4 regions of the Streptomyces sp. NPDC043746 genome follow, and region 1 is predicted to be linked to each of the others. Evidence: riboswitches for the same ligand, from Rfam matches in the RefSeq annotation. Region 1 holds a riboswitch; each other region holds the start of a gene.
The links. A riboswitch is a leader RNA that binds a small molecule or an ion and turns the genes downstream of it on or off. The one in region 1 is predicted to bind cyclic di-AMP.
Positions count from the first base shown of each region.

Region 2: linked by a shared signal. The riboswitch ahead of AC0682_RS06615 (peptidoglycan DD-metalloendopeptidase family protein) and the one ahead of AC0682_RS26085 (C40 family peptidase) in region 1 are both predicted to bind cyclic di-AMP.
Region 3: linked by a shared signal. The riboswitch ahead of AC0682_RS17650 (M23 family metallopeptidase) and the one ahead of AC0682_RS26085 (C40 family peptidase) in region 1 are both predicted to bind cyclic di-AMP.
Region 4: linked by a shared signal. The riboswitch ahead of AC0682_RS09300 (transglycosylase SLT domain-containing protein) and the one ahead of AC0682_RS26085 (C40 family peptidase) in region 1 are both predicted to bind cyclic di-AMP.

Region 1 is NZ_JBWKCM010000030.1:173-7,969, reverse strand. Features, by position in the region: gene AC0682_RS26105 (PspC domain-containing protein) at 1-1,061, shown strand, start outside; gene AC0682_RS26100 (LuxR C-terminal-related transcriptional regulator) at 1,058-1,753, shown strand; gene AC0682_RS26095 (C40 family peptidase) at 1,902-3,002, opposite strand; gene AC0682_RS26090 (hypothetical protein) at 3,268-3,621, shown strand; gene AC0682_RS26085 (C40 family peptidase) at 3,739-4,965, opposite strand; cyclic di-AMP (ydaO/yuaA leader) riboswitch at 4,964-5,130, opposite strand; gene pcrA (DNA helicase PcrA) at 5,389-7,797, shown strand, end outside.
Region 2 is NZ_JBWKCM010000004.1:213,270-221,066, forward strand. Features, by position in the region: gene AC0682_RS06600 (STM4012 family radical SAM protein) at 1-549, shown strand, start outside; gene AC0682_RS06605 (STM4011 family radical SAM protein) at 557-1,474, shown strand; gene AC0682_RS06610 (SGNH/GDSL hydrolase family protein) at 1,483-2,310, opposite strand; gene AC0682_RS06615 (peptidoglycan DD-metalloendopeptidase family protein) at 2,485-3,492, opposite strand; cyclic di-AMP (ydaO/yuaA leader) riboswitch at 3,498-3,656, opposite strand; gene AC0682_RS06620 (tyrosine-protein phosphatase) at 4,068-4,880, shown strand; gene AC0682_RS06625 (DUF6126 family protein) at 4,885-5,061, opposite strand; gene AC0682_RS06630 (helix-turn-helix domain-containing protein) at 5,149-5,757, opposite strand; gene AC0682_RS06635 (aspartate aminotransferase family protein) at 5,824-7,221, opposite strand; gene hpnH (adenosyl-hopene transferase HpnH) at 7,218-7,797, opposite strand, start outside.
Region 3 is NZ_JBWKCM010000014.1:154,429-162,225, reverse strand. Features, by position in the region: gene lhgO (L-2-hydroxyglutarate oxidase) at 1-444, shown strand, start outside; gene trmB (tRNA (guanosine(46)-N7)-methyltransferase TrmB) at 437-1,390, shown strand; gene AC0682_RS17655 (PrsW family intramembrane metalloprotease) at 1,507-3,015, shown strand; gene AC0682_RS17650 (M23 family metallopeptidase) at 3,073-4,122, opposite strand; cyclic di-AMP (ydaO/yuaA leader) riboswitch at 4,135-4,288, opposite strand; gene AC0682_RS17645 (PP2C family protein-serine/threonine phosphatase) at 4,498-5,727, opposite strand; gene AC0682_RS17640 (MerR family transcriptional regulator) at 5,874-6,632, opposite strand; tRNA gene AC0682_RS17635 (tRNA-Met) at 6,757-6,830, opposite strand; gene AC0682_RS17630 (bifunctional glycosyltransferase/CDP-glycerol:glycerophosphate glycerophosphotransferase) at 6,926-7,797, opposite strand, start outside.
Region 4 is NZ_JBWKCM010000006.1:131,227-139,023, reverse strand. Features, by position in the region: gene AC0682_RS09320 (NAD(P)/FAD-dependent oxidoreductase) at 290-1,303, opposite strand; gene AC0682_RS09315 (isoprenylcysteine carboxyl methyltransferase family protein) at 1,300-1,827, opposite strand; gene AC0682_RS09310 (type III polyketide synthase) at 1,842-2,894, opposite strand; gene AC0682_RS09305 (UbiA family prenyltransferase) at 3,013-3,882, shown strand; gene AC0682_RS09300 (transglycosylase SLT domain-containing protein) at 4,138-4,956, opposite strand; cyclic di-AMP (ydaO/yuaA leader) riboswitch at 4,960-5,119, opposite strand; gene AC0682_RS09295 (FAD-dependent oxidoreductase) at 5,619-6,980, shown strand; gene AC0682_RS09290 (SpoIIE family protein phosphatase) at 7,002-7,797, opposite strand, start outside.

The DNA.
Region 1 (7,797 bases):
GCGTCGGGGGCGTCGGTGAGGCCCACGGGCCGCGCTCGGTGTTCGAGACGGCGGCGGACGGGCGGCGAAGACTCCGCAAGCCGGACCCGGGCCAGGTCTTCGCCCTGGTCGCCCTGCTCATCGGGGCCGTGGTCTTCGCCGTCAACGTCGACATGGGCAGCGAGGCCGACCGCTACATCTGGCCGACGCTCCTGATCGGCGCGGGCTCCGTCCTCGTCTGGCGCCAGGCGGACAACGCCCGGCGCGCCCGCTGGATGGAGGTCGGCCGCAGCCGCCGACTGCTGCAACTGGCCCGCGCCGTCGCCGGGGTCGCCCTCGTCGGCCTCGGGCTCGCCGTCTTCATGGTGGTGCGCGGCTCGGCCGCCCAGCTGGGCAACGTGCTGACCGCCGCCATCGCCGTTCTCACCGGCATCGCCCTGCTCGCCGGGCCCTACCTGGTGCGGATGGTCCAGGATCTCTCCGAGGAGCGGCTGATGCGTATCCGCGCCCAGGAGCGCGCCGAGGTCGCCGCCCACGTCCATGACTCCGTCCTGCACACCCTCACCCTGATCCAGCGCAACGCGGACGACGGCGGCGAGGTCAGACGCCTGGCCCGTGCCCAGGAGCGCGAGCTGCGGAACTGGCTCTACAACCCGGAGGGCACCGGCAGGGACGAGGACGACGAGCCGGAGACCCTGGCCGAGGCGGTGAAGCGGTCCGCGGCCGAGGTGGAGGACAAGCACGGCGTGCCCCTGGAGGTGGTGGTCGTCGGCGACTGCCCGCTCGACGACAAGCTGGGCGCACAGATGCAGGCCGCGCGCGAGGCGATGGTCAACGCCGCCAAGTACGGTGGCGAGGGCGGTGCCGTGCAGGTCTTCGCGGAGGTCGAGGGCCGTACGGTCTTCGTCTCCGTCCGGGACCGGGGGCCCGGGTTCGACCTGGACGAGGTTCCCGCCGACCGGATGGGCGTACGAGAATCAATCATCGGCCGGATGCAGCGCAACGGCGGCACTGCCCGGCTGCGTTCGGTGCCCGGCGGGGGCACCGAGGTCGAGCTGGAGATGGAAAGGGCGAGCGAATGACCGAGAACACCGAAGCCACCGGGGGCCCGGAGCGACGGGTACGGGTCGTGCTCGTCGACGACCACCGGATGTTCCGCACCGGGGTGCAGGCCGAGATCGGCCGCACCGAGGAGACCGGCGTCGAGGTGGTCGGCGAGGCCGCCGACGTCGACCAGGCGGTCACCGTCATCACGGCGACCCGCCCCGAGGTCGTCCTCCTCGACGTGCACCTCCCCGGCGGCGGCGGGGTCGAGGTGCTGCGCCGCTGCGCCCCGCTGATGGGCGCGGCCGACGACCCGGTCCGCTTCCTCGCCCTCTCCGTCTCGGATGCCGCGGAGGACGTCATCGGTGTGATCCGGGGCGGTGCCCGGGGCTATGTCACCAAGACGATCACCGGCACCGATCTGGTCGACTCCGTCTTCCGGGTCCAGGAGGGCGACGCGGTCTTCTCCCCCCGGCTGGCCGGCTTCGTCCTGGACGCCTTCGCCTCCACGGACGCCCCGCCGGTCGACGAGGACATGGACCGGCTCACCCAGCGGGAGCGCGAGGTGCTGCGGCTGATCGCCCGGGGATACGCGTACAAGGAGATCGCGAAGCAGCTGTTCATCTCGGTGAAGACAGTCGAGTCGCACGTCTCGGCGGTGCTGCGCAAGCTCCAGCTCTCCAACCGGCACGAGCTGACCCGCTGGGCGACGGCCCGCCGACTGGTCTGAGCGGGGCGGCGGCCTTGCTGGCGGCGCGGCCTGCTTCAGCGGCGCCCCGGCCGAGCGTGAGGACGCGTTTCGCCCGGCGGCCCGGCGTGTGCGGTCCCGCCTCAGATGCGGCCCGGCGTGCGGAGGCCGTCGACCGGTTTCGGCCGGGTCAGGCCACCCGGGTGGCTCCGGCGAACGGCATCTGGTCGATGGGCGCGATCCGGACCGGCGCCCCCGGGCGCGGGGCGTGGATCATCTGGCCGCCGCCGATGTACAGGCCGACATGGCTGATGCCGGAGTAGAAGAAGACCAGGTCACCGGGGGCCAGTTGGGAGCGGGAGACGCGCTGCCCGGCGTTGATCTGGGTGTAGGTGGTGCGGGGCAGGCTGACCCCTGCCGCCCGCCAGGCCGCCTGGGTCAGCCCGGAGCAGTCGAAGGCGTCGGGGCCGGTGGCGCCCCAGACGTACGGCCTGCCGATCGCGCCGTGGGCGAAGGCGATCGCCCGGGCCGCTCGGGAGTGGGGCGCGGCGACCGGGGAGCCGGGGGCGGCGCGGTCGGTGTGGCCGGTGCCCGCCCGGTCGGCGCGGGCCGGGCCCCCGCCGGGGGCGGCGTCGGCCGGGCGTTCGTACGCGGCGCGCTCGTCGGCGGTGAGGGTGGCCAGGAGCGTGCGGGCGTCCGCCAGCTTGGTCCGGATCGCGGTGCGGTGTTCCCGTAGCTCGGCCTGCCGGGCGGCGAGCGCCTCGGTCTCCCGGTCGGCGCGGGCCTTGACCCGGGCGATCTGGGAGAGCTGGCGCCGGATCGAGCCGAGCAGCCCCGCCTGCCGGTCGCCCGCCCGGTCCAGGTGGGCGGCGCGCTCCAGGTAGCTGTCGGGGTCGGAGGAGAGCGCCAGTTGGAGGGCGGGGTCGAGGGTGCCGGTGCGGTACTGGGCGGTGGCCATCGAACCGAGCGTGTGGCGGGTGGTGTTGAGGCGGTCGGTGCGGCGGGCGGCCTCGTCGGCCAGGGCGTCGACCGCCCGGGTGGCGGCGGCCGCCTTCTCCTTCGCCCCGTTGTACTTCTCGGTGGCGACCTCGGCCTCGCGGTAGAGCCGGTCGACCTGGGCCCGGACCTGGGCGGCGGTGGGGGCGGGTTCGGCGGGTGCGGCCCCGGCCCCGCCGGCCGAGGTGGCGGTGGCGGCCCCGGCGAGCGCCAGGGTGGCGGCGGTGCGGGCAGCAGGGCCGGTGAACGGGCGCTGCTTGGGTTTCCGGTGAGCGGATTTCCGGTGCGCGGCCACGGGGGCGGCATCCTTCCTGTCGGCTGCCCGCCGGGGGATACCGATGGGCCCGCGAGGGACGCTAATCCGGGCGAACGGAAAAGAGTCGCCATGACAGCTATTGCCCGGATGTGATGCTTCGGTGCCCACGGGTGACTGCGGACCGTGAGCCGGAATTGACTATTCCGGCAGGTTCGGGCGCCGGGCGCACAGTTCCGGCGAAGACGCCGAGGAAGGCTTGCCTCACTGCTGGGTGAAGATGTGGCCATGGCTAGGCTCCGGAGCCATGGACGTACTCATCAATGTCTTCGTCGCCCTGCACATCATCGGCATCGCCTCCCTGCTGGGCGGCTTCCTGACCCAGATGAAGGCCATGGGCGCGGGCACCGCACGCTTTGTTCCGGCCATGCTGCACGGCGCGCTGACCATGCTGGTCACCGGTGTCGCCCTGGTCGGGCTCAACCAGGCCGACGACCAGGCCGTCAACAACATCAAGATCGGTGTGAAGCTGGCGGTCCTCGTCGTCATCCTTGCCCTCGTCTACGTCAAGCGGGACGAGGAGAAGGTCGAGAAGGGCGCGTTCGCGGCGGTCGGCGGACTGACGGTCGCCAACATCTTCATCGCCACGCTCTGGACCTGAGACCTGCGGGGCCTGAGGGACCCGGGGGCCTGCGGGGCCTGAGGGACCCGGGGACCTGAGAGGCCTGGGGCGGCCGTCGACGGGCCGCCCCCGCGCCACCGTTCCCGAGGGTGCTTCCTACGCCGGGCGCACGCTGCCGTAGATCGGCATGGAGTAGATCGACTCCTCGCGGACGTTCGTCCCCGGCTTCGGCGCGTGGATCATCATCCCGTCGCCCTTGTAGATGCCGACGTGGCTGATGTCGTCGTAGAAGAAGACCAGGTCCCCCGGCTGGAGGTCCGAGGTGGCGACGCGGGTGCCGACCTTCACCTGGTCCCAGGTGGTCCGGGGCAGCGTGACCCCCGCCTCCTGCCAGGCCGCCTTGGTCAGCCCCGAGCAGTCGTACGAGGACGGGCCCGTCGCCCCCCACACGTACGGCTTCCCGATCTGGGCGCGGGCGAAGGCGAGCACCTTCTCGGCCTTGGCCGCGTAGCCGCTGTCCGCCCCGGCCCCCGCCCCCGTACCCGTACCGGATCCCGGGCTCGTCCCCGTACCCGTACCCGTGCCGGAGCCGGAACCGGGGCCACCGGCCTCGGCGGACTCCTTCGCGGCCTCCTCGCGCGCCTTCTTCTCCGCCTCCTCGCGCTCCTTGGCCTCGGCGGCCTGGCGGGCGGCCAGCCGCTCCGCCTTCTCCCGGGCCTCGGCCTCCTTCCTCCGCTCCAGCTCCGCCAGCCGCGCCTTCTCCTCGGCGGTCAGCCGCGACAGCAGCGACCGGGCCTCGGTCAGCTTGGTCTGCACGGTCTGCTTGCTGGAGCGCAGCGCGGTCTGCGTCTCGGTCAGCTCCTCCAGGCTCTTCACGGCCTCCGCGCGCTTCTTCGAGGCCTCGGCCTGCTGCGTACGGAAGTCGTCGACGGCCTTCTGCTGCCGCTCGGTCGCCCGGCTCATCAGCCGGCTCTGGTCGAAGTACCCCTGCGGGTCGTCCGCCAGGAAGAAGGTCGCGGTGGGCGCGATGCCGCCCGTGCGGTACTGCGCGGCGGCGTAGGCGCCCAGCTCCCGGCGCGCCTCGTTGATCCGCTCGGTCCGCTTCGCCACATCGGAGAGCAGCGTGTCGACCTTGGCGCGCTGGGCGGTGGAGGCGGCCTTCGCCCGGTTGTACTGCTGGGTCGCGCTGCCCGCCTGCCGGTAGAGCTCGTCGACCTTCTTCTGCACGTCCTCGATGGCCGGTTTCGGCTCGGCGGGGGCCGCCGTGGCGTTCTGCGTGGAGAGCAGCGTCACGGAGGCGAGCGCTGCCGTCGTGAACCCGACGGCGGGGGTGGTGGTGCGCACCTTCGTGCGCGGCTTGCGATGCGATGCCAAGACCGGCATCTCCTTCCGTGGACCGCCTACCGGGTTAGCTGTCGGGTTCGGACGGAACGGAAGGCTGTCCTACGGTCCGGATGCGCGGGCACGGACCGATTCACCCCGGTGCTGCGTGTGGGTCCCCGGTTCCGGACCGCCGGGAGGGCGGCACGGATTCGGCAGAGGTGACCGTGAGACGCGGTTCGCCTCAGGGAGCTACGGATCACCTGACCGAGCACGCTAGCCAACCGGGCCCGCCGCTGGGAAGGAGGGTGAGCGATATGCCCGATACATTTTCGTGACCTTGCCGCGCTCCGGGCCCCACACCCCCTCCGACCGGGCACTCCTTCACGGAACGTGGGCGTCCGATCTCCGTCCGTACGGGTTCGGTCGGCCGCTTGTGGCCTTCGGCCGAACGTTGTCAGTGCGGCCCCCTAGACTCGGAGGGCGATGAGCAGCCTCTTTGACGACAACTTCCTGACCGGCCTCCAGCCCGCGGAGGACGGCCCGCCGCCGCCTCCCGAGGAGCACGCACCCGAAGCGGTGCCGGAGGGACTCTTCGAGGGCGTCTTCGACGCGCCCCCGCCGCCCCGGGACGGGTACTACCGGGACGGTCACCCGCGCCCGGTCGTCGACTCCGCCGCGCTGCTCGACGGGCTGAACACCGAGCAGCGCGCCGCCGTCGTGCACGCCGGCTCCCCGCTGCTCATCGTCGCCGGGGCCGGCTCCGGCAAGACCCGGGTGCTCACCCACCGCATCGCCCACCTGCTGGCCGAGCGCGGGGTCCACCCGGGGCAGATCCTCGCGATCACCTTCACCAACAAGGCCGCGGGCGAGATGAAGGAGCGCGTCGAGCATCTCGTCGGCCCGCGTGCCAACGCCATGTGGGTCATGACCTTCCACAGCGCGTGCGTCCGCATCCTGCGCCGCGAGTCGAAGAAGCTCGGCTTCACCTCGTCGTTCTCGATCTACGACGCCGCCGACTCCAAGCGCCTGATGGCCCTGGTCTGCCGCGATCTGGACCTGGACCCCAAGCGCTATCCGCCGAAGTCCTTCACCGCCAAGGTCTCCAACCTCAAGAACGAGCTGATCGACGAGGAGACCTTCGCCGGACAGGCCGCCGACGGCTTCGAGAAGACCCTGGCCCAGGCGTACACGCTCTACCAGGCCCGGCTGCGCGAGGCCAACGCCCTGGACTTCGACGACATCATCATGACGACGGTCCACCTCCTCCAGGCCTTCCCCGACGTCGCCGAGCACTACCGCCGCCGCTTCCGCCACGTCCTGGTCGACGAGTACCAGGACACCAACCACGCCCAGTACACCCTGGTACGTGAGCTGGTCGGCCCGTCCGGAGAGGCCGCCGACGCCCCCGCCGAGCTGTGCGTGGTGGGTGACGCGGACCAGTCGATCTACGCGTTCCGCGGTGCGACCATCCGCAACATCCTCCAGTTCGAGGAGGACTACCCCGACGCGAAGACGATCCTGCTGGAGCAGAACTACCGCTCCACGCAGACGATCCTCTCCGCCGCCAACGCGGTCATCGAGCGCAACGAGAGCCGCCGCCCCAAGAACCTGTGGACCAACGCCGGCTCCGGCGCCCGCATCACCGGCTATGTGGCCGACACCGAGCACGACGAGGCACAGTTCGTCGCCGACGAGATCGACCGCCTCACCGACAAGGGCGACGCGAAGGCGGGAGACGTCGCCGTCTTCTACCGGACCAACGCCCAGTCCCGTGTCTTCGAAGAGATCTTCATCCGCGTCGGCCTGCCCTACAAGGTCGTCGGCGGTGTGCGGTTCTACGAGCGCAAGGAGGTCCGGGACGTCCTGGCCTACCTCCGTGTCCTCGCCAACCCCGAGGACACCGTCCCGCTCCGCCGCATCCTCAACGTGCCCAAGCGCGGCATCGGGGACCGCGCCGAAGCCATGATCGACGCCCTGTCGATGCGCGAGAAGATCTCCTTCCCGCAGGCGCTGCGCCGCGTCGACGAGGCGTACGGCATGGCGGCCCGCTCCTCCAACGCCGTCAAGCGGTTCAACACGCTGATGGAGGAGCTGCGCACGATCGTCGAGTCCGGCGCCGGGCCCGCCGTCGTGCTGGAAGCCGTGCTGGAGCGCACCGGCTATCTGGCCGAGCTCCAGGCCTCCACGGACCCGCAGGACGAGACCCGTATCGAGAACCTCCAGGAACTCGCCGCCGTCGCCCTCGAATTCGAGCAGGAGCGAGGCGAGGAGGAGGGCGCGGGCACGCTCGCGGAGTTCCTGGAGAAGGTCGCGCTGGTGGCCGACTCCGACCAGATCCCCGACGAGGACGAGGACGGCTCCGGCGTCATCACGCTGATGACCCTGCACACGGCGAAGGGCCTGGAGTTCCCGGTCGTCTTCCTCACGGGCCTGGAGGACGGCGTCTTCCCGCACATGCGGGCCCTCGGCCAGACCAAGGAGCTGGAGGAGGAGCGGCGCCTGGCGTACGTCGGCATCACCCGCGCCCGCGAACGGCTCTATCTGACCCGGGCCGCCATGCGCAGCGCCTGGGGCCAGCCCTCGTACAACCCGCCCTCGCGGTTCCTGGAGGAGATCCCGGAGGCGCACCTGGAGTGGAAGCGCAAGGGGCCGATGGCCGCCCCGGCCGGACCCACCTCGGGCATCACCTCCTCGCTCTCCTCCTCCCGCTCCCGCTCCGGGCCCTCGGGCTTCGCCACCCGGCGCTCCACGGAGAAGCCGACGGTCGCGCTGGCAGTGGGGGACCGGGTCACGCACGACCAGTTCGGCCTGGGCACGGTGGTGGCCGTCGAGGGGGCCGGCGACCAGGCCAAGGCGACGGTGGACTTCGGCGACGAGCGCCCGAAGAAGCTG
Region 2 (7,797 bases), on a different contig from region 1:
GTGGGCCGCGACCATCTGCTGGCCCACGGCTACGAGCAGGTGTCGATGCGGATGTTCCGCCGCGCGGACGCGCCCCGGGGATCGGCGGACGGTCCGGAGGACCACGCCTGCCAGACCGACGGCATGATCGGCCTGGGGTGCGGGGCCCGCTCCTACACCTCCGCCCTGCACTACTCCTTCGACTACGCGGTCGACATGCGGGAGATCCGTTCCATCATCGACTCCTTCACCGCCACCCAGGACTTCTCCCGGGCCGAGGTCGGCCGGTATGTCGACGCGGAGGAGGCGCGCAGGCGTCACCTCCTCCAGTCGGTCCTCCAGGCGGCCGGTCTCCCCACGGCCCCCTACCGGGCCCGCTTCGGTACGGACCCGTGGACGGACTTCCCCGCCGAACTGGCGGAGTTCGCGGCCCGGGGCTGGCTGGACGAGCGGGCGCCGGAGGGGCTGCTGCGGCTCTCACCGCTGGGCCTGGCCCACTCGGACGCGCTGGGACCCGCGCTGTTCTCCCCCGGGGTGCGGGCGGCGATGGCCGCGTACGAGCGGAAGTGAGCGGGCCGTGGACCTGACCATCCTCTACCGGGGCCCGCTGGCCTCGTGCGACTACGACTGTCCGTACTGCCCGTTCGCCAAACAGCGGGACAGCCGGGCGCGGTTGGCCTCGGACCGGGAGGCGCTGGAGCGGTTCACGGCGTGGACGGCGGCGCAGACCGGTGACCGGCTCTCCGTACTGTTCACCCCGTGGGGCGAGGGGCTCGTCCGGTCCTGGTACCGGCGGGCGATGACCGAGCTGTCGCATCTCCCGCACATCGGCCGGGTCGCCATCCAGACCAATCTGAGCGGGCGCACCGCCTGGCTCTCGGACGCCGATCCGGAGCGGATCGCGCTCTGGTGCACGTACCACCCGGGGCAGACGCCCCACGAGCGGTTCCTCTCCAAGTGCCGTGACCTGTCCGCCCGAGGCATCCGCTTCAGCGTGGGCGTGGTGGGGTTCGAGGCCCACTTCGAAGAGGCCCGACGGCTGCGGGCGGCGCTGCCCGCGGAGGTCTACCTCTGGGTGAACGCCGCCGAGGGGCGGACGTACACCGACGAGGAGGCGGCCCGGTGGACGGAGCTGGACCCCCTCTTCCCGTACAGCAGGCATCCGCACCGCTCGGCCGGGCTGCCCTGCCGGACGGGCGAGTCGGTGGTCTCGGTGGACGGCGACGGGACCGTGCGCCGCTGTCACTTCGTCAAGGCCGAGCTGGGCAATCTGTACGACGGCAGCTACCGCCGGGCGCTTCGTCCACGGGCCTGTCCGCTCGCCGTCTGCGACTGCCACATCGGCTATGTGCACCTGGAGACGCTGCCCCTGTACGACGTGTTCGCGGGCGGTGTCCTGGAGCGGATACCGGCAGGGCCGGGCGCGGGCCCGACGCCGGACGGCCCCCCGGTCCCGGGCCCGAACCGGCGTTCGCTCCCCCTGCTGAGCCCCTGAGCCTGCCCCTACAACGGCAGCAGGTCCGGGCGCTTGGCCTCGACGTGGTCGCCGGACGACTCGCCACGCAGCCGCCGCCCGATCCACGGCACGAGGTACTCCCGCGCCCACTGGATGTTGTCGCGCCCTTCGTCGAAGGGGCTGCGCTGGGCCTGCGGGGGCCAGGGCTGGTCCGGATCGGTCGGCACATCGTGTCCGAGGACCTGGGCGGCGCGCAGGGCCACCCTGGTGTGGCCCTCGGGCGAGAGGTGGAGCCGGTCGGCGTCCCAGGCGCGCCGGTCCTGCACCGAGCGGAGCGACCACAGGTCGAGGACCGGGCAGTGGTAGCGGTCCGCGATGGCCCGGAGGTGGACGTTGTACGTGGCGATCTTGCCGCGCATGTGGCGCAGTACGGGGACGCCCCGGGTGTCGAAGCCGGTGGTGATCATGACGGTGCCGACCGCCTCGGTCAGCTCCGCGACGGCCTTCTCGTACCGCTCGGCCAGGTCGTCTGGGTCGGTGCCGGGCCGGATGATGTCGTTGCCGCCCGCGCAGAAGCTGACCAGGTCGGGGGCCAGCTCCTTGGCGCGGGGGATCTGCTCCTCGACGATCTGGTCGAGGAGGCGTCCGCGTACGGCGAGATTGGCGTAGCGGAAATTCCCGTGCCGGGTCTCGTCCGGGTTCGTCGCCGCGTCGGGGGCCGGGAGCCGGTCGGCGAGGAGAACCGCGAACCGGTCCGCCCAGCCGACGAAGGTGCCGTCGGGGCCGGGGTCTCCGACGCCTTCGGTGAAGCTGTCCCCGATCGCCGCGTACGACCCGATGGTGTGCTGCTGCTGGGTTCTCGAATCGTCTGCCACAAGCACATATCCTGCACCGTTCAATGTGACCTACGCGACCGTAATACAGGGTTGACGGGTGGTGACATAGACCACCCGGTCAGATGTGGGTAAAGCTGGAATAAGTAGAGGGCGGTATGCCACAGCAGCACACCGCCCTCGATCACTTCACGCCCCGCGCGGGCAGCCCTCGGGTCAGAGGGAGACGCCGTGCTGGCGCAGGTAGGCGACAGGGTCGATGTCCGAGCCGTAGCTCGGGCCGGTGCGGACCTCGAAGTGGAGGTGCGGGCCGGTGGAGTTGCCGGTGGAGCCGGAGAGGCCGATCTGCTGGCCGCCGGTGACGGTCTGGCCAGTGGAGACGCTGAGCGAGGACTGATGGGCGTACTGGGAGTACATGCCGTCCGCGTGGCGGATGACGACCTCGTTGCCGTACGAACCGCCCCATCCGGCCGAGACCACGGTGCCCGGGCCGATGGCGCGGACGGGGGTGCCGGAGGCGGCACGGAAGTCGGCGCCGGTGTGGTAGCCGCTGGACCAGCTGGAGCCGGAGGCGCGGTACGGGGTGGTGACCTGGGCGCTGTCCAGGGGCGCGGTCCAGCCGGAGCCGGCGGCCTGCGAGGAGCCGGTGGGCTGCGAGGACCCGGCCCGGATGGCGGCGCCGGACTGCGCGTCCGACTCGTCGGCCGAGATGGTGTCGCCCTTGGGGGCCTGCTCGGCCTTCTTCGGCGCGGCCTGGGGGGCCGCCTTCTTCTCGGCCTTCGGCGCGGACCTGGGCGCCGGGGCGGCCTTCTTGGCCTCGGACGGCGCGGCGGAGCCGGTGGCCTTGGCGCCGAGGGTGAGCTTCATGCCCGGGAAGATCAGGCTGGGGTTCTCGCCGACGGTGGAGCGGTTGTCCTGGTACAGCTTCTGCCAGCCGCCCTTGACCCGGTGCTCGGCGGCGATCTTCGCGAGGTAGTCGCCGGAGACGACGGAGTACGTCTTCGAGGCGGTCTTCGCCTGGGCGGGCGCGGCCTGCGGGGCGGTCTGCGCGGCGGCGGCCGTGGCGGCGGCGGGCTTGGTGGCGGGGGCGGCCTTCTCCGCGGCGTGGGCGCCGGTGGCTCCGATCAGCGGGAGGGCCAGTACGGCGCCGCCGGTGCCCGCGGCGAGGACGCCGCGGTGGATCGGGCCGGACTTGGGACGGCGGTGCTTACCCTGTGCGGGCATGGGGGAGTTCCTCTCCGTCGCCTGCGAGGTGAGCTGTCGGGTTCGGGCTGGAGATGCCCGGCCGCCGGACGGCGACTTCACCCCTAGCCGGTCCGGATCGCTCCGGGCCGGCGGCTTACCTGGTTCCCCCGCTCCTGCCACACGTGAGTGGGTGGGTGCGAATTCCGGGCGGCGGCAGGATTAGGCGGTCCGTCCGGATTGACGGTGACCGTAAACGAGTCAGGACGACGGGAACAAGCCGTCGGTTGCCTCCCGGAATCATCGATTCGATTCCGTTCCGGATTTCCCGTCACCCTCCGTGGATTACGGATCTTGGCTTTCCGTACGGATCCCGGGGAAACGCCGGGGCGCCGCAGCCACGGTCCGTCACGGATATGATCCCGCTCACCTGCGGAATCCCATCTCCCCCATTAGCGGGGCATGTTCTGCGAAATACACCAATACGGACATGGCGGTGGCGTCATTCCTGACTCCACGTCATCCGGCCCCTGATTTCCGGCCGAATCGATGTCGTATCGTCACAGGAGCGCCCTCGCCGGAGAGCCGCGCCGACGCCGAAGACTTCAGGAGCCACCGTGACGCAGCAGGTGCCGCAGGTCCCGCCGACCGAGACCGCACTGACCGGAGTCCGCAACTTCCGCGACGTGGGCGGGCTCCCCACCACGGACGGGCGGCGCACCGCCTTCGGCCGGCTCTACCGCAGCGGCCACCTGGCGCACGCCACCGCCGAGGACGCGCTCTTCCTCTCCGGGCTCGGGCTGCACACCGTCTTCGACTTCCGGAACTCCGCCGACCACCAGCTCGACGGGTACGACATCGAGTTGACCGGTGTCCGTAATGTCAGCATTCCGCTCTCCGACCCGGCCGACGGAGCCGAGTTCTGGCGGCTGGTGCGCGACGGGAACATCGAGCAGCTGCGCTCGATCCTGGCGAACGGCAAGGGCGCCGAGCGGATGCTGCGCATGTACCGCGCGACCATCGTGGACCGCACCGCCGAGCACAGCCGCGTGCTCCACGCACTGGCGGAGGACAGCGTTCCGGCCCTGATGCACTGTGCGGCGGGCAAGGACCGGGCGGGGCTGTCGATCGCGGTCTCCCTGCTCGCGGTCGGCGTCGAGCGCGAGGCGATCGAGGCGGACTACCTGAAGTCCAACGACCCGCACCGCCGGTACAAGGTGAAGCGCTCGGACATGTCCGAGACCGGGATGTCCCCCGAGGTGATGGAGCTCCTCAACCCGCTCTTCGGGGCCCAGGCCTCCTACCTCGCGGCGGCGTTCACGGCCATCGACGAGACGTGGGGCTCGACCGACCGCTACCTGTCGGAGGGGCTGAACATCTCCCCCCGGACCCGGGAGCGGCTGCGCGAGCGCCTGCTCGACCAGGGCTGAGCGACTACTCCGCGCCCGCCACCACGAAGAGCAGGTAGAGGAAGGCCGCGATCACGTGGCCGACCACCAGGTAGGCGACGAGGCGGATCACCAGACCGCGCGGCATCCGGCGCTCCTGCGCGTCCTTCGTGGCCCTCGGCCGCCGCGGACTCAGCGGGTCGTAGTGTTCGGAATCGGACATGACGGTCCTCTCTGCCGGCCTCGCGGCCGGTGGGTACGAAGGGTCCGGAGGTATGGAGGTACGCAGGGGCCCTGGTGGTATGCCGGGTCAGCGCGCGTGGAGGGCGTTGCCGAGGCACAGCTCGGCCGCCGGGCTCTGGAGCAGGGAGTGGACGAAGAGCAGCTCCGCCCCGCCGCGGTCCAGGGCCGCGATCCGGTGCGGGGTGAGCGAGTCGAAGTGGGCGCTGTCGCCCGGGTCCAGGTCGTGCACGGTCTCCCCCAGCGCGACCCGCAGCCGTCCGCCGAGGACGTACAGCCACTCCTCACCGGGGTGCACCCGGACCAGATCGCCCTGGGCGCCGTACGGGACACGGACCCGCAGCGCCTGCATGGCACGGCCCGGACTGCCGGCCCGGCGGTACATCCAGCCGTCGGCCTCGGCGCCCTCGAAAGCACCGCCCCGGATGATCGCGTCGCGCTCGGGCGGCTTCTCGCCGAGCAGCTCGGAGACCGTCGTACCGTAGATGCGGGCGAGACCCAGCAGCATCGGCAGCGAGGGCTGGCGGCGGCCGGTCTCCAGCCGGGAGAGGTGGGCCGGGGAGAGTCCGGCCCGCTGGGCGGCGGTCTCCAGAGTGAGGCCGCGCCCACGGCGCAGTTCGCGCAGTCGGGGGGCGACGCCGGGAAGCTCCTCGGCCGCCCCCTCGTCCGGAGGGTTCATGGTTCCATTGGGCCAGGAACTTTCCTCCTGGGCAAATAAATTGCCCAGGAGGCAAATCCCCTGGTCTCAGCGGTTGGCCACGGCCTGCTTGACCAGCGTCCGGCCGAAGTCCCACATCAGTCCGCCCCCGTCGTGGGCGTCGTCCATGACCTCGGTGAACGCCGTCACGAAGCGGTCCACCTCCGGCTCCCCGATGATCAGCGGCGGGATCAGCTTGATCACCTCCAGATGGTCGCCGGAGACCTGGGTGAGGATGCGGTGCTTCTGGAGCAGCGGCACCACGACCATCTGGGCGAAGAGTCCCTTTCGGGCCGCCTGGAGCATGGTCCAGCGGCTGCGGAGCTTCAGCGACGACGGGCGGCCGAACTCGATGCCGATCATCAGCCCCCGCCCGCGCACCTCGTGCAGCAGCTCGTAGCGGTCCACCAGCGCCGCCAACCGCTCCCGCAGCAGATCACCGGTGCGCCGGGCGCCCGCGACGATCTCCTCGTCCTCCATGACGGAGAGCACCGCGAGCCCGGCCGCCATGGCCTGGGCGTTCGAGCCGAAGCTCGCGGAGTGGACGAGGACCCGGTCCATCGAGGAGTAGACCTTGCGGAAGATCCACTCCTTGCCGAGGGTGGCGCCGACCGGGACGTAGCCGCCGGAGAGTGCCTTGGCCACGCAGACCAGGTCGGGCTCGACCCCCTCCTCGTGCTGGTAGGCGTAGAAGGCACCGGTCCGCCCGAGACCGGTCTGCACCTCGTCGGCGATCAGGAGCGCCTTGTGCCGGTGGAGCAGCGCCTGGGCCTCGTACAGGAAGCCGGGGGGCGCGGCGTGCACGCCCTTGCCCTGGACAGGCTCGACGACCAGTGCCGCCACGTCCCCCCGCTTCAGCTCCCGGCGCAGCGCGTCCAGGTCGCCCAGCGCGATCGGGGTGTCGGGCAGCAGCGGGGCGAAGCCGTCGCGGAAGCCTCGCTCCCCGTTGACCGAGAGGGAGCCGGTGGTCAGCCCGTGGAAGGCGTGGTCGCAGTAGAGGACCCGGGGCTTCCCGGTGGCGTACCGGGCGAACTTCAGCGCCGTCTCGACCGCTTCCGTACCGCTGTTGCCGAAGAAGACCCGCTCCAGGTGCGGGCTGTGGCCGAGCAGCTTCTCCGCGAGCAGCCCGGGGAGCGGCTGGCAGTCGAAGCGGGTGAGGTCGGCGAGCTGGGCGTCGAGCACGTCGTGCAGGGCCCGGCGGACGACCGGGTGGTGCCGGCCGAGCCCCATGACGCCGAACCCGGCCAGCATGTCCAGGTAGTCCTGGCCCTCGGCGTCCCAGAAATACGCCCCCTCGGCCCGCTCGTAGACCTTGTCGAAGCCGATGGTGTGCAGCATGCGCGGCAGCTGGTGGTTGAGGTGGCGTGCGTGCAGCTCGTACCGCTCGCCACCGCGCTCCGCCAGCAGCCGCCCGAGGTCGAAGCCCTTCGGCCCGCCGTCCGTCACCGCTTGCCGCCGACGCTCTCCCGGGCCGCGCGCAGCGACTCCTTGAGCGACCCCATGGTCGCGAGGACGGCGGTGGGTTCGTAGCCGCAGTGGGCCATGCAGTTGGCGCAGCGCGGGTCCTTGCCCCGGCCGTACTTGTCCCAGTCGGTCTCCTCGATGAGCTGGCGGTACGTCGGCACGTAGCCGTCGCTCATCAGGTAGCAGGGGCGCTGCCATCCGAAGAGGGAGTAGTTGGGGATGGCCCAGGCGGTGCACGGGAAGTCCGCCTTGCCCTCCAGGAAGTCCAGGAAGAGCGGCGAGTGGTTGAGCCGCCAGCGGGCCCGGTTGCCGCCCGCGAAGGCCTTCTTGAAGAGTTCGCGGGTCTGGTCGACGCCGAGGAAGTGCTCCTGGTCGGGCGCCTTCTCGTAGGCGTAGGCGGGCGAGATCATCATCTCGTCGACCTTGAGGTCGTCGTTGAGGTAGTTGAGCACTTCGATGACGGTCTGCGGGGTGTCGGTGTTGAAGAAGGTGGAGTTGGTGGTGACCCGGAAGCCGCGCCGCTTGGCCTCCTTCATCGCCTCCACCGCCTCGTCGAAG
Region 3 (7,797 bases), on a different contig from region 1:
GGGCCGAACGCGGTCCCCGCGCTGGCCCGCGAGGGGTACGGCTGGCCGGTGGTGCGCCCCGGCGACCTGCTGTCCGCACTGAGCTGGCCGGGCACCTGGAGCATCGCCCGCAGACACTGGCGGTACGGGGCGGGCGAGGTGCGCCGATCGCTCTCGAAGTCCGCCTTCACCCGGGCCGTCCAGCGCCTGCTGCCCGAGGTGCGGGAGGAGGACCTGCGCCCGTCGCCCTCGGGCGTCCGGGCCCAGGCGGTGCTGAAGGACGGCACGCTGGTCGACGACTTCCTGATCCGCGAGGCCCCGCACACCGTGCATGTGCTCAACGCGCCGTCGCCCGCCGCGACGGCCTCTCTGCCGATCGGGCGCGAGGTGGCGCGGCGGGCACTGCGCCGGGCTCAGGAGACGGGGTGGAGGCCGCCCGCCGTAGAATCGGGGCATTGTGTCTGAGCAGCCCCTGAACCCCACCACCGCGCCGGCCCCCCACTCCGGGGCGACGGCCGACGAGGCCCCGCCGACCGAGGCGCCCGGTACCGGCTCCGTGGCCGAGGCGCCCACGGCAGATGCCTCCGCGGTCCGCGCCTCGGCGACCGGCTCGACCGCCGCCGACGTCCCGGCCGACGAGGCCGCCACGCTGCGGGCCGCCTCCTTCGAGCGCGCACGTCGACTGCGCCAGGAGCCCCGCTTCCCGGGCGGCCCCGCCGCCGACCCGGCCGGCTCGCACCACGAGCGCCGGATCCGCAGCTTCCAGCCGCGCCGCAGCCGGGTCACCACCGGCCAGCAGGAGGCCCTGGAGCGGCTGTGGCCCCGGTGGGGCCTGGACATCGACGGCCGGCGCGTCCTCGATCTGGACCAGCTCTTCGACGGCCTGCCGGTCGTCCTGGAGATCGGATTCGGTATGGGCGAGGCCACCGCGCAGATGGCGGCCGACGACCCGGGCACCGGCATCCTCGCCGTCGACGTCCACACCCCCGGCCAGGGCAACCTGCTGGGCCTCGCGGACAAGGCGGGCTCGACCAACGTCCGGGTGGCCAACGGCGACGCGGTGATCCTGCTCCGCGAGATGCTGGCCCCCGCGTCGCTCGACGGCCTGCGGGTCTACTTCCCCGACCCGTGGCCCAAGGCCCGCCACCACAAGCGGCGGCTGATCCAGCCCGAGTTCCTGGACCTGGTGGCCCCGGTGCTCAAGCCCGGCGCGATCGTGCACTGCGCGACCGACTGGGAGCCGTACGCGGAGCAGATGCTGGAGGTGCTGACCGCGCACCCCTGCTTCGAGAACACGGCGGCCGACGGCGGGTACGCGCCCCGTCCGGCGTTCCGGCCGCTGACCCGCTTCGAGGGCCAGGGCCTGGACAAGGGCCACGTGGTCCAGGACCTGCTCTTCGCCCGCGTCTGACCCGCCGCGCACGCTCCGGCGCACCGCCCGGAGTGCGGCGTGTCGTGGCCGAACGGCGAACTTCCTGGCCGGATGCACGGTCGCCGGTTGTCCGTGGTCCTCGTTAGGGTCAAGGAGTGTCCGACGGTTCCGTGCAGTACCAGCAGCGGCAGCCGGCGGTCCCGGTCCTCCACGACGAGCAGCGGCTCGACGAGGTGCTGGGCGCCGTGCCGGAGCGCGGCCGGTGGACGTACCGGCCGCGCCGCGTCGGCATGGTGTGGCGCAGCAAGGTGTTCCGCGCCGGGGCCGTGATCGTGGTGCTGGCGCTCTGCTGGCTGGTGATCCTGGCCCTCGTCCACGAGGAGACCGGCCCGGAGGGGTTCCTCGTCGGCCTCGGCCTGGCGGTGCTGCCAGTGCCGCTTCTGATGGCCGCCTTCCGCTGGTTGGACCGGGTCGAGCCGACCCCCTGGCGCAACCTGCTCTTCTCCTTCGCCTGGGGCGCGTGCGCGGCGGCGCTCATCTCGATCATCGCCAACTCGTTCGCGGTGCGCTGGATAGCCACCGCCACCGCCGACCCGTCGAGCGCCGACGCCTGGGGGGCGACGGTGATCGCGCCGGTGGTGGAGGAGAGCGCCAAGGCCGTCTCCGTACTCCTGATCCTCATCTTCCGGCGGCGGGAGTTCCGGGGTGTGGTCGACGGGATCGTGGTCGCCGGCTTCGCCGGTACGGGCTTCGCCTTCACCGAGAACATCCTCTATCTGGGCAACGCCTTCGGCGAGGACCAGCAGCTGGGCAGCTCGGGCCTGGCCTCGATGACCGCGGGGACGTTCTTCGTGCGGATCGTGCTGTCGCCGTTCGCGCACCCGCTGTTCACGGTCCTCACCGGCCTCGGCTTCGGCTTCGCGGTCATCACCGCCCGCCACCGCCGGGTCCGCCGGACCGCCCTCCCGCTGCTCGGCCTGCTCGCCGCGATGGGCCTGCACGCCCTGTGGAACGGTTCGGCGGTCTTCGGCGGGCTCGGCTTCTACGCGGTGTACGCGCTCGTGATGGTCCCGCTCTTCGGGCTGCTGACCTGGCTGGCCGTCTGGTGGCGCCGACGCGAACTGCGGACGCTCGCCGCCGAGCTGCCCGCGTACGCCGCGGCCGGCTGGCTGACCCCGGCCGAGCCCCTGGCGCTCTCCTCGATGCGGACCCGGGGCATGGCCCGCGACCTGGCCCGCCACTGGCACGGCCGACAGGACCGGTCCCGGGGCCGGTCAGCGGCCCGGGCGGTCGCCGAGTACGAGTCGTTCGCGACGACCCTGGCCGGGCTGCGCCGACGCGCCCGCCATGACGCGGTGGGCCCGGACTTCGCCTCCCGGGAGCGGGAGTTGCTGCACCACCTCTGGCAGCGCCGGGACATCGCGGCCCCGGCCCTCACCCACGCGGCCCGCATGACCGGCAGCGCCCCGCGCCCGTACCCGTACCGGCAGCCGACACCGTACGGCCAGGGCTACGGGTACGGCTACGCCCCCACCCGGCACCAGGGCTACGGCTACGGCACCCCCCGGGGCCACGGGGACGCCCACGGCCATGCGACCGGCCACGGCCCCTACGGCTACGGCCGAGCCCCCGGCCGGACCGGCAGTCCTGACGTCGGGGGGTGAGCGTCAGGGCTGCCGGGGCTTCGGGGGTGGTGCGACGACGAACGACGCACCGGGGTCTCAGACCGTGAGGCCCTTGCTGTTCAGCCAGGCGATCGGGTCCATGGCCGAGCCGCCGGGGGTGCGGACCTCCAGGTGGAGGTGGACGCCGGTCACGTTGCCGGTGGCGCCCATGCGGCCGATGGTGTCGCCGGTGCTGACCTTCTGGCCGACCGAGACGTCGATCGAGGACTGGTGGGCGTACCAGATCTCGGTGCCGTCCTCCAGCTGCAGGACCGTGCGGTAGCCGTACGAACCGGACCAGCCCGCCGACGTGATCGTGCCGCTGTGCACGGCCTTGAGCGGCGAACCGGCCGCCCCGGCGAAGTCCGTGCCGGTGTGCTGGCCGGAGGACCACATGGCGCCGGACTGGCCGTAGGTCGAGGTGATCGTGTACCCGGAGGCGGGCAGGGTGTAGCTGGCGCGGAGCTTGGCGAGACGCTCCTCCTCGGCCTTCTTGGCCGCCGCTTCCTCCGCCGCCTTCTTCTCGGCGGCGGCCTTGGCCCTGGCCTTGGCCTCCGCCTCGTCCTGCTGCTTCTTCGCTTCGGCGGCGGCCTTCTCGGCCGCGGCCCGCTCCTCGGCGGCCTTGGCCTCGGCGTCGGCGGCGGCCTGCTGCTGCTCGGCCTGCTGGAGGATCCGGGCGCGCAGGGCCTCGCCCGCGCCGGTGGTGCCCTCCTCGGCCTCGGCGGTCGTGATGCCGGCCGTGGTGAGCGGGGCGGCGGTGACCGGTGCGGCCTCGGCCTCGGCCTCGTCGGACATGAAGGCCCCGACGCCGGGAAGGGACTTGGCGTCGGGGAGGTTGTCCGCGATGGAATCGGGAAGGGAGATGGAGACGGGCGGCTTGCTCTGGGCGGTGGCCATACCACCCGCGCCGACTGCCGCTATGACGCCGACCCCGAGGACGGTGGAGCTACGGGCGAGCCCTCGCTGCTTGGCCACGCGGTGCTTGCCGCGCACGGGACGGACGGACTCCGCGGTGGGGTTCCACTCCTCCCACGTCCGCTCCGGGCCGCCGAAGGCGTCGGCGCTCAGGGATGACGGGGCCTCAGGGGCAGGCTGGTTGGACGCCACGTGGGCGCACTCCTTTCCTTCCTTCTCGCCTACCGGGTTAGCTGACGGGTTCGGAGCAGGAAGGTCTCCTACGGGCCCCTCTGCCTCGCGGTGGAGGCACAGGCGTCCGATTCACCCCATGGAGGTGGTTCCCCGGTTCCCTCGCGGGATTCGGCGCTCGCGCACGGCGCCGTCCTGACGACGGCTGGGACGACCGCGCTGCGTTATCGAACGTTAATAGACAGGTGGGCCCGATTCCAAGCTGTTCCTGTTGATCATTAACGGACACGGCAGGGATTTACCCACAACAACCACCCCCAAGCGGACAACATGACGCCCCCTCACTCACACCCCATTTTCTGATGGTGTGTCAAACGTTATGCGGAGCGGCGCCCTTCAGTTACGCACCGTGTCATCGCCCCGGCCGACGATCTTCACCGTCGTCCGCCGCGGCGGCTGCCCCTCCGCAGGCCGGCTCACCGCGAGCAGCGCCATGTCGTCCGTCGAACGGCCGCCGGTGTGCAGCCGTACGTCGTCGGTGAGCGCCGACAGCAGTTCCTCGGGGCCGGGGAAGATCCGGCCGCGCAGCCGGGCCGCCGGATCATAGAAGACGCCGTCCGCGTCCCGCGCCTCGGAAAGGCCGTCCGTGAAGGCGAGCAGGGTCGACCCGGGGGGCATCTCCCACTCGTCGGACCGGTCGGGCCACACCCCGAGGTTCATCCCCAGCGGCATCGCGGGCACGCTCGGCGCGAGGACCCCCAGGGCTCCGTCCGCGTACAGCAGGATCGGCTCGGGGTGGCCGCGGTTGACCAGCCGCAGCGAGGCCGAACCGGGCGGGATCTCGGCCAGTACGGCGGTGATGAACCCCTCCATGGCGTCCAGCCCGTACCGCCGCGTCCCCTCCCGCGCGAGCGCCCGCTCCAGCCGCTGGGCCACGCCCTCCAGGGAACGCTCCTGCTCGGCGGCCTCCCGGAACGCTCCGATGATCACCGCCACCGCCTCCACGGCGTCCAGCCCCTTGCCGCGCACGTCCCCGACGACCAGGCGCACGCCGTACGGGGTGTCCGCCACCGCGAACAGGTCCCCCCCGACGAACTCGTCCGCCTGCGCCGCCTCGTACCGGGCCGCCACCTGGAGCCCGCCGATCCGTTCCGCCGGGGTCGGCAGCACGGCCCGCATGGCGGTCTCCGCGATGACCCGCGCCGAGGCCAGCTGCTCGTTGCTCCGGCGCACGACCCCGTTGATGACGAGGGCCAGCGCGGCGGCGGTGGTGACCGTGATCATCTCGATGACCGGGACGACCTGGGTGGAGGTCCCGTCGGAGAGCCGCATAGCGATGACGGAGAGGACCGCGGCCACTCCCGTACGGATGGTGCTGGCGAGCGAGAAGAAGGGCGCGGCGATCAGCGGCGCGGCCACGAACAGGGGTACGGCGGTGAAGTTGGGCGGGGCCAGCGAGTCGAAGAGGAGCCCGCCGCCGATCAGCAGCACCGGCAGCAGCCGGACGAACCGCCGGGTCCCGGCGTTCTGGGCCACCACCGGCTTCCCCCGCCCCGTGGAGCCGGGCGCGGCACGCCCGGGGATGCCGAGACTTCCCCTCACGCGTCCGCGCCCCTTGTCCGCCATCCCCACCACCTGTGCACTCCTGCCCGGTCCGGCCACGGCTGCGGACGGTACCGCGCCCCGTCCAGGCTTCCCGGAGCCGCGCCGTGCGGCGACTCGTCATCGGCCGAATAGGGGGAGCGGGGCCTTGCGCGGTGAGCCCTCCGTGGTCAGTCGGAGAGCCGGTTCTCCGCGTAGATCGTCAGCGCATCCCGTACGAAGGCGGCGGTGCCGTCCCCGTAGCGATCGTAGTTCTTCCCGAAGCGGGGGTCGGCGGCGTACATCTCACCGAGCCCGATGACGTACGAGCGACGGAGCCCGGGGCCCGTCCCCCCGGAGGAGGCCAGCCACGCACAGTGCCGCCGGGCGACCTCCTGGGCCTGCTCGCCGCCGGGCCCGGCCCCGGCCTCCCGGAGCCGCCCCCAGGCACGGGCGATGGCCTCGTGCTCGTCGCGGAAGGCCTTCTTCCCCTCCTCCCCCAGCGAGCGCCACCACCGGTCGCCCTCCTCGTACGCCGCGCGCCCCCAGCGCTCGGTCACCTCCCGCTCGTGCACGGTGTGGTCGAAGCCGTCGAACACTTCCTCGGCCAAGAGTTCCATCCCCTTCTCCGTCTTGTGGAGAGTGGTCCGCACCGAGGCGATCTGCCGCCCGATGCGCGCCTGCTCCTGTTCGAGCAACCGCAGGTGCGCCCGCAGCGCCGCCCCCGTGTCCCGCTGCCCTTCGAGCACGTCCCTGATGGCGGGCAGGGACAGCCCCAGCTCCCGCAGCAGCAGGATGCGCTGCAGCCTGACGAGGGCGTCCTGGTCGTAGTAGCGGTAGCCGTTGCCCCCGACCCGGCTCGGCACGAGAAGACCGAGGTCCCCGTAGTGCCGGAGCGTGCGGCTGGTGGTGCCGGCTCTTCTGGCGATTTCCTGGATGGACCACTCCATGCCGGAAACGCTAGATCTTTACGTAACGTCAAGGTCAACCCGGAAGGGGCGGCCTGAGGAGCCCGGGAGACGACTCAGGCCCGGTACGCGATCAGCGATCTGCGTACCGGGCCTGGATCTTCAGTAGCGGGGACAGGATTTGAACCTGCGACCTCTGGGTTATGAGCCCAGCGAGCTACCGAGCTGCTCCACCCCGCGTCGATGAACACAACTCTACGCCATCGGAGCGGCTGCTCCGACCACTTTTCCGTCGGGCCCCGCCACAGGGCTGTGGCCGGGCCCGACGGAAGGCGCTAGAGAGCCGCCGCCCCGGAGGGCGCGGGCGCGGGAGTGCGCTCGTTGAGCGGCAGGATCCCGGGCTCCGCTGCCTCGTTGAGGAAGACCCGTCGTACGACGCGCTCTGCGGCGTTTCCGTCGTCGAACTGGCAGAAGCGTTCACGGAAGGCGGCACGCAGGGCAGCGGCCTCCGCGCTCCGCCAGCGGCCGCTGCGGAAGGTGTCGATCAGCGCGTCCTCGGTGGTCGCCACGGCTCCGGGGGTGTCGCCGGGGCGGCCGGATACAAGTTCGAAGGTGACACCGCGGCTCTGGGAGTAGACCTGCCAGTCATCCGCGAAGACCACGATGGGCCGGTCCAGGTTCGCGTAGTCGAACGTGATCGACGAATAGTCGGCGATGAGCGCGTCCGAGGCCAGGCACAGGTCCTCGACCACCGGGTAGCCGGACACATCGATGATGGCGCCCTGCTCGGCGAGGCGCCGCAGCTGGGGGTTCTGGGTGTAGAAGTAGTGCGAGCGGACCAGCAGGACGAAGTCGTCACCCAGCTCGGTGGCCACCCGTGCCAGGTCCAGGGTCGGGGTCCAGCCCTTCTGGTAGTCGCGGTGGGTCGGCGCGTACAGCACGGCGGTCTTGCCCGGGGCGATGCCGAGGTCGGCACGGATCCTGGCGACGTCCTCGGCGCCGGCCCGGTAGTAGACGTCGTTGCGCGGGTAACCCACGTCGAGCGACTCGAAGGCGGCCGGGTAGACGCGCTCCCAGTGCTCGGTGGAGTGCTCGTTGGAGGAGACGCTGAAGTCCCAGCGATCCACTCGCTGCAGCAGCTTGGCGAAGCTCATGCCCTTCGCGGAAGCCGGGTAGTTCTGCTGGTCGATGCCCATGCGCTTGAGCG
Region 4 (7,797 bases), on a different contig from region 1:
AGAGGACCTCGCGCTCCGGGGCGGTGGCAGCTCCCCGGTCGTTGGGAACTGCGGCCGCCGGGCCGAGGCCGCCTCTTCCGGGAAGCGCGGCACCTGCTCGGTGGCCTCGTGGCGGCTGGCCGTGCCGTCCATCGTCATGAGAACGGAGCGTCCGAGGAGCCGCCGACCGGACGCTCCCCCGCAGGGGCGGTCGGTCTCCCGCGGGGCGGGCGAGCGCGGGGCGTTCACCCGGTCGACGTTATGACGGAACCCGGAGCCCCGCCATTCGATCACCGGAGGGCCGGGCGCCCTACTGGAGGGCGCGGACCACCGTACGGAAGAGGGCGGGCGCGTGGTGGGCGGCGGTGACGATCAGCGGGCGGGTCGCGGGGCGGGTCGCGGCGCCCAGGAGGGCCTGGGTGAGCAGCCGGTAGCGGCGGGTCGCCCGCCGCCACCGCGCCGGGTAGTCCTCGGGGCGTCCGGCGGCCAGGCAGCCCACGGCCGACGTCGCGGTGGCAACGGCGAGAGCGACGCCCTCCCCGGTCAGCGCGTCGGTGTAGCCGGCCGCGTCCCCGACCAGCAGGACCCGCCCGGCCCGTGGTCCGCGCGCCCGCTGCCGCAGCGGTCCGGCCCCGCGTACGGGGGTGGCGCCGGGGCCGGTCAGCCGGGCGGCGAGGGCCGGGAAGGCGGCGAGGTGATCGTCGTAGGGGCGGCGGTCGCGGCTGAGGACGGCCACGCCGACCAGGTGGTCGTCGACGGGGGTCACGTACGCCTCGGCGTGCGGGGACCAGTGGACCTCGACCAGGTCGCTCCAGGGTGCGGTGCGGTAGTGGCGGCGCAGCCCGTAGCGGCCGGGCCCGGGTACGGGGTGGTCCAGGCCGAGGGCGCGGCGCAGCGGGGAGTGGAGCCCGTCGGCGGCGATGAGCCAGCGGGCGGTGAGCCCGGCGGCGGTGACGGTGAGCCCGTCCTGCCTGATCTCGCGGACCTTGCCCTCCACGGTGCGTACGCCGAGGGCTTCGGCCCGCTCGCGGAGGGCCGTGTGCAGGGCCGTGCGGCGGACTCCGAGCCCGTACGCGCCCCGGAACGGCGCCTGGGCGCTGCGCAGCCCGTCGGTGTATCGGATTCCGCGCAGGGGGTGTCCGGCCGGGCGGACTCCGAGAGCGTGGAGGGCGGCGAGGCCGCCGGGCATGATGCCCTCGCCGCAGGCCTTGTCGACGGGAGCGGGCCGGGGTTCGACCACCACCGCCTCCATACCGGCCTGGGCGGCACGGATGGCGGCGGCCAGGCCGGCGGGGCCGCCGCCCGCGACCAGGATGTCGATCACGCCCGCGCTTCCGCTGCCGGGAGGCGGGCCAGCGCCTCGTCCTCGCACCGGATGCGGACGGCCATGAGGGCGGCGTTGAGCACGGTGAAGGCGATGGCGGTGCTCCAGGCCCCGTGGACGAGGGGCAGCGCGAGCCCTTCGGCGGCGACGGCGACGTAGTTGGGGTGGCGCAGCCATCGGTAGGGGCCGCCGGTGACCGGCGGCAGGCCGGGGACGACGATGACACGGGTGTTCCAGCGGGGGCCGAGGGTCGTGATGCACCACCAGCGCAGCAGCTGTGCCGCGACGACGACGACCGCCATGGTCCAGCCGAGGGCGGGCAGGAAGGGGCGGTCGGCGAGATGGACCTCGCCGACGCAGCCGGCCAGCAGGGCGGTGTGGAGGGCGACCATCGCCGGGTAGTGGCCGCTTCCCGTCTCGGTGCCGCCCCGGGCGAGGCTCCAGCGGGCGTTGCGGCGGGCGACGACGAGTTCGGCGAGGCGCTCGACGGCGACGGCGAGGACCAGGGCGGTGTACCAGATCACGGTCCGAATCCTTCCTACCAGCGCAGCAGCACCAGTTCGCAGCAGAAGCCGGGGCCCATGGCCAGGAGGAGGCCGGGGGTGCCGGGTTCGGGGCGGCGGTGTCCGAGGGTGTCCCGCAGGACGTGCAGGACGGAGGCGGAGGAGAGGTTGCCGACGTCGGCCAGCGAGCGCCAGGTGACGTCGAGCGCCCCGTCGGGCAGGTCGAGCACCTCGGTGACGGTCTCCAGGACCTTGGGGCCGCCGGGGTGGCAGACCCAGCGGGCGATGTCCTTCGGCTTGAGGCCGTGATCGTCGAGGAACTCCCTTACGTCGTCGGCCAGATACCGGCGTACGACGTCGGGCACGCCGGGGTCGAGGACCACGCCGAATCCGGTGGAGCCGATGTTCCAGCCCATGACGTGTTCGGTCTCCGGGTACATCCGGCTGCGGGTGGCCACGATCTCGGGTCCGGCCACGGCCCGGCGTCCGCCGAGGGCGACGACCGCGGCCGCCCCGTCGCCGAAGAGGGCGGTGGCCACCAGATTGGCGGGGGTGGTGTCGTGGTGCTGGAAGGTGAGGGAGCACAGCTCCACGGAGAGCAGGACGGCCACGTCGTCGGGACGGCCGAGCAGATAGTCGTGGATCCGGGCCACCCCGGCCGCCCCCGCGACACACCCGAGGCCGAAGACGGGCAGCCGTTTGACGTCGGAGCGCAGGCCGAGGCGGTTCACCAGCCGGGCGTCGACGGAGGGGGTGGCGATGCCGGTGACCGAGGTGAACATCAGCAGGTCCACGTCGGTGGGTCGCAGCCCCGCCGCGCGGAGGGCGCCGCGCAGGGCCTGGCCGCCGAGGTCGACGGCCGAGCGGATGAACACGTCGTTGGCGTCGCCGAACCCTTCCAGGTCGACGTACGCGTCGAGCGGCAGCACGGTGTGCCGGGTTCGGACGCGGGCGTTGCGGTGGAGTCGGTCCAGGACGCGACGGTCGGCTCCGGGCGGCAGACAGGTCCGGGCCACCATGTCGGTGACCTCGCGCTGGGGGTGGCGGTGGGGCGGCAGGGCCCCGTGGACCGCGGCGATCCGGGTCATTGCGGCTCCTGCGTCGGGGACGTCATCGCCCCATTCTGACCGGAAAATCCGGTGAATCCCGGTAAGGGACCCGTGTGGTCACCGTGTTGACGGGCTGCCAGGTCCCTACGATCGCCCGATGGATGCCATGGACGGGGCAGCAGCGGTGACGACGGCGGTCCGGCGGCCGGGCCGGGGTGTGGGGCTGGCGCTGGCCTGCCATCCGGGGCCGGTGGCGGCGGTGACCGCACTCGCCTGCGCCCTGGCCGCCGGGGTGGGACTCTCCCCCGGACGGCTCGCCCTGGTGGGGGCCGCGGTGCTCGCCGGGCAGCTCTCGGTGGGCTGGTGCAACGACGCCCACGACGTGCGGCGCGATGCCCTCGCCGGGCGCCGGGGGAAGCCGGTCGCCGACGGCGCGGTCCCCGTCCGGGTGGCGTGGGGTGCGGCGGCGGTCGCGGGCGTCCTGTGCGTACCGCTCTCGCTGGCCTGCGGCCTCCTCGCCGGTACGGTGCACCTGGCCGCGGTCGCCGCTGCCTGGCTCTACAACCTCCGACTGAAGGCGACGGCACTCTCCTGGGTCCCGTACGCGGTGGGGTTCGCCGCCCTCCCCTCGCTGGTGGCGCTCGCCGCGCCGGGTGCGCCCTGGCCCCGGTGGTGGGCAGTGGCGGCGGGGGCACTGCTCGGGGTGGCGGCGCACCTGGGTGACACCCTGCCGGACGTCGAGGCGGACCGGGCCGCCGGGATCCGGGGTCTCCCTCACCGGCTCGGCGCCACGGGTACCCGGCTGCTGCTGCCGGTGCCGCTGCTCGGGGCGACGGCCGTGCTGGCGCTCGGCCCGCCGGGTCCGGCGGGCGCCGGAGCCCTGGCCGCCCTCAGCCTGGCGGGCGTGGTGGCCCTGGCGGGTTTGGTGCTCGGCCGGTGGTGGCGCAAGGCCGCGCTGGCGGGGGCGGTGGCCGTGGCGGCCGCGAATCTGGCACTGCTGCTCGCGAGCGGCACGGCGCCGGCCTGAACCGCGCACCCCCGCACGGTCTCTGACGGGCCGCCGTTCCGCCTGCCGTCGACGGGAGACGCCTCGGAGGCTTCACCACGCAGGCCCGTACCGCTCGCGTGGCGTATCTCGTCTCAGCAGAATGAAACAGGTTCCACTGTCGATCGCGTGGTGAGCCACGAAGAACTCGGGGGCGGCTTCGCGGGGCGCCCGAGGGGCCCTGGACCGTGCGGTCCAGGGCCCCTCGGGTTGTCGTACGCCGTGTACGCGTGGGGATCAGTAGGCGCCGAAGACGTTGTCGATCGAGCCGTAGCGAGCCGCGGCGTAGTTGCAGGCGGCGGTGATGTTGGCGACCGGGTCGTAGCTGTCGGTCGAGGTGCCGGGCACGTGGTAGGCCCGGAAGGTCGGGTCGATGACCTGGAGCAGCCCCTTGGACGGTGTGCCCTTGGCCGCGTTGGAGTCCCAGTTGTTGATGGCGTTGGGGTTGCCCGAGGACTCGCGGATGATGTTGCGGTGGATGCCCTCGTAGGTGCCGGGGATGCCGTGCCGGGCCATGACGGCCAGCGACTCCTTGATCCAGCCGTCGAGGTCGTTGGTGTACGCGACCGGGGCGGCCTTGGCGGCGGCGGCGCGCGCGGAGCGGTCGGCTCGCTCGGCCGAGGCGGCACGGTCGGCGGTCGGGGTCGACTTGCCGGCCTTGCCGGCCTTGGCGTCTGACGAGGCGGCAGCCTTGGCACCGACGGTCAGCGTGACACCCGGGTGAATAAGGTTCGGGTTCTCCCCGATGACCTTCCGGTTGCCTTCGTAGAGCTTTTTCCAGCCGCCACTGACGGAATAGTCGCGGGCGATCTTGGAAAGCGTTTCGCCGGACACCACGGAGTGCTTGACGGGCGCGGCCTTCGTCACGGAATTCACCTGGGCGGTCACGGAGACGGCAGCCACGGGCTTTTCGGCGACGGCGGGCACGGGGGCGGCCAAGGCGGTGGTGGCACCGAGGACCGGCAGGGCCAGAACGGCTCCACCCGTGGTCACGGCGGCGATGCCACGGCCCAGCGAGACGGACTTGGGACGGCGGTGCTTACCCTGTGCGGGCATGGGGAATTTCCTCTCCGGCGCCTACGGGGTGAGCTGTCGGGTTCAGACGGGAGATGTCTGGCCGCATGGACATGCGACTTCACCCCTAGCCGCTCCGTGTTCCGGATCGGCGACTTACCTGGGTCCCCCGCTCCTGCCGTACGTGAGTGGGTTGCGGATTCCCGGACGGCGGCAGGATTCGGCGTTCCATCCGGATTGCCGTGACCGTAGGCGAAAAACATCGGGGGGAACAAGCCCTGAATTCTGGATCTTCTTTTTCCGCAAGATCGAACAACGGAATTCCGGGCCGGGGCCGACTCCGTCGCGGTGTCAACTTTCTTCGCGCAGAAGGGAACCGAACCCTCCGCTTCCGCGTCCGCACTCCCGGGCGTGACGCTCGCCACTTCACGCGAGGGCGGCCGAAATGGCTACAGTCAAAATTACCCAAGAACCCCAATAGGCCCCTTTACGGAAAGGAGTAATAAAAGGGTAAAATCGCCCAAACCGCTTCACGAAAACGGACTTATCGGGCGGCTCCGTAGGGCGGGTCGGAAGCCGCACCCGGCCTTGGCTTACCGTGTGGGGTGGACACTAGTAAGCCCACCCTTACTTGCCGCGTACTCTGTAACCTGCCCGACCTGCCTGACCTGCCCGCGTTCGCCCGCCTTAAGGATCAACACGCCATGACACGCCCCGTCCGCGTCGCCATTGTCGGAGCCGGCCCCGCCGGTATCTACGCTGCGGACGCGCTGCTCAAATCCGAGGTCTGCCAGGACCCGGGGGTCTCGATCGACCTGTTCGAGCGCATGCCCGCTCCCTTCGGTCTGATCCGTTACGGCGTGGCCCCCGACCACCCCCGGATCAAGGGCATCGTCAAGGCGCTGCACCAGGTGCTGGACAAGCCGCAGATCCGTCTCTTCGGCAATGTCAGCTACCCCGACGACATCGACCTGGACGACCTGCGCTCGTTCTACGACGCGGTGATCTTCTCCACCGGCGCCGAGGCCGACCGGGCCCTCGACATCCCCGGCATCGAGCTGGACGGCTCCCACGGCGCGGCCGAGTTCGTCTCCTGGTACGACGGCCACCCCGAGGTCCCGCGCACCTGGCCGCTGACCGCCGAGAAGGTCGCCGTCCTCGGCGTCGGCAACGTGGCGCTGGACGTGGCCCGTGTCCTGGCCAAGACGGCTGACGAGCTGCTGCCGACCGAGATCCCGGACAACGTGTACCAGGGCCTCAAGGCGAACAAGGCGCTGGAGGTGCACGTCTTCGGGCGGCGTGGCCCGGCGCAGGCCAAGTTCAGCCCGATGGAACTGCGGGAGCTGGACCACTCCCCCAACATCGAGGTCATCGTCAACCCCGAGGACATCGACTACGACGAGGGCTCCATCGCCACCCGTCGGGAGAACAAGCAGGCCAACATGGTCGCGCAGACGCTGGAGAACTGGGCGATCCGCGATGTCGGCGACCGCCCGCACAAGCTCTTCCTGCACTTCTTCGAGTCCCCGGTCGAGATCCTCGGCGAGGACGGCAAGGTCACCGCGCTGCGCACCGAGCGGACCGAGCTGGACGGGACCGGCAACGTCCGGGGCACCGGCGCGTTCACCGACTGGGACATCCAGAGCGTCTACCGGGCCGTCGGCTACTACTCGGAGGAGCTGCCGAAGCTCCCCTTCGACGTGGCCTCCGGCACGGTCCCGCACGAGGCGGGCCGGGTCGTCTCCGGTGGCGAGCACATGGCCTCGGTCTACGTCACGGGCTGGATCAAGCGCGGCCCGATCGGTCTGATCGGCCACACCAAGGGCGACGCCAACGAGACCGTCGCCTGCCTCCTGGAGGACCGCGCCGCCGGCCGGCTGGCCGAGCCGGCGACGCCCGCCCCGGAGGCCGTCGAGGCCTTCCTGGAGAGCCGGAACGTCCGCTACACGACGTGGGAGGGCTGGCACAAGCTGGACGCCCACGAGCAGGCGCTCGGCGCGGCCCAGGGCCGTGAGCGGATCAAGGTCGTGGAGCGCGAGGGCATGCTGGACGCCTCGGGCGCCTGAGGCATACGGGGCTGTTGCCCGTCAGGCCGGGCCCGGGGTGCTTCCCGCGCCACCCGGGCCCGGCCCGCGGAAGGTCCGCCACAGGTCGGGCGGGGCGGTGCCACGGGACGGCGGCGGCGGCTTCTCGGGAGTGTGCGTCCAGCGGGCCGCGAGCAGCAGGGCGATGTCGTCGGGGCGGTCCGCCGCCTGCCGGGCCTCCCCCATCACCCGGTTCGCCGTCTCGGCCAGCGGGACGGTGCCGACCCCGGCGATCGTGGCGCGCAGCCGTTCGATGCCCTCGTCGATGTCGGTGCCGGGCCGTTCGATGAGCCCGTCGGTGAAGAGGGCCAGCATGTCGCCCGGTGCGAGGGTCAGCTCGGCGACCGGGTAGGTCGCGTGCCCGTCGACGCCGAGCACGATGCCGCCGGGCAGGTCCAGCACCCCGGTCCGGCCGTCGTGGTGGCGCAGCACCGGCTGCGGATGGCCCGCCCGCACGGCGCGGGCCCGTCCGGTGACCGGGTCGAGCACGATGTAGCAGCAGCTGGCGAACTGCCCCGGGTCCAGGTCGATGAGCAGCCGGTTGGTGCCGCTCACCACCTCCTGCGGATCATGGTCGCTGAGGGCGAACGCCCTGACCGCACTGCGCAGTTGCCCCATGGTGGCGGCCGCGGACACACCGTGCCCCTGGACGTCCCCGATGACCAGGGCGAGCTCGTGGCCGGTCTCGATGACGTCGTACCAGTCGCCGCCCACCTCCATGTCCTGGGTGCCGGAGAGATAGCGCCCGAGCGTGTCGACCCCCTCCACCTCCGGCAGCCGGTGGGGCAGCAGGGCGTCC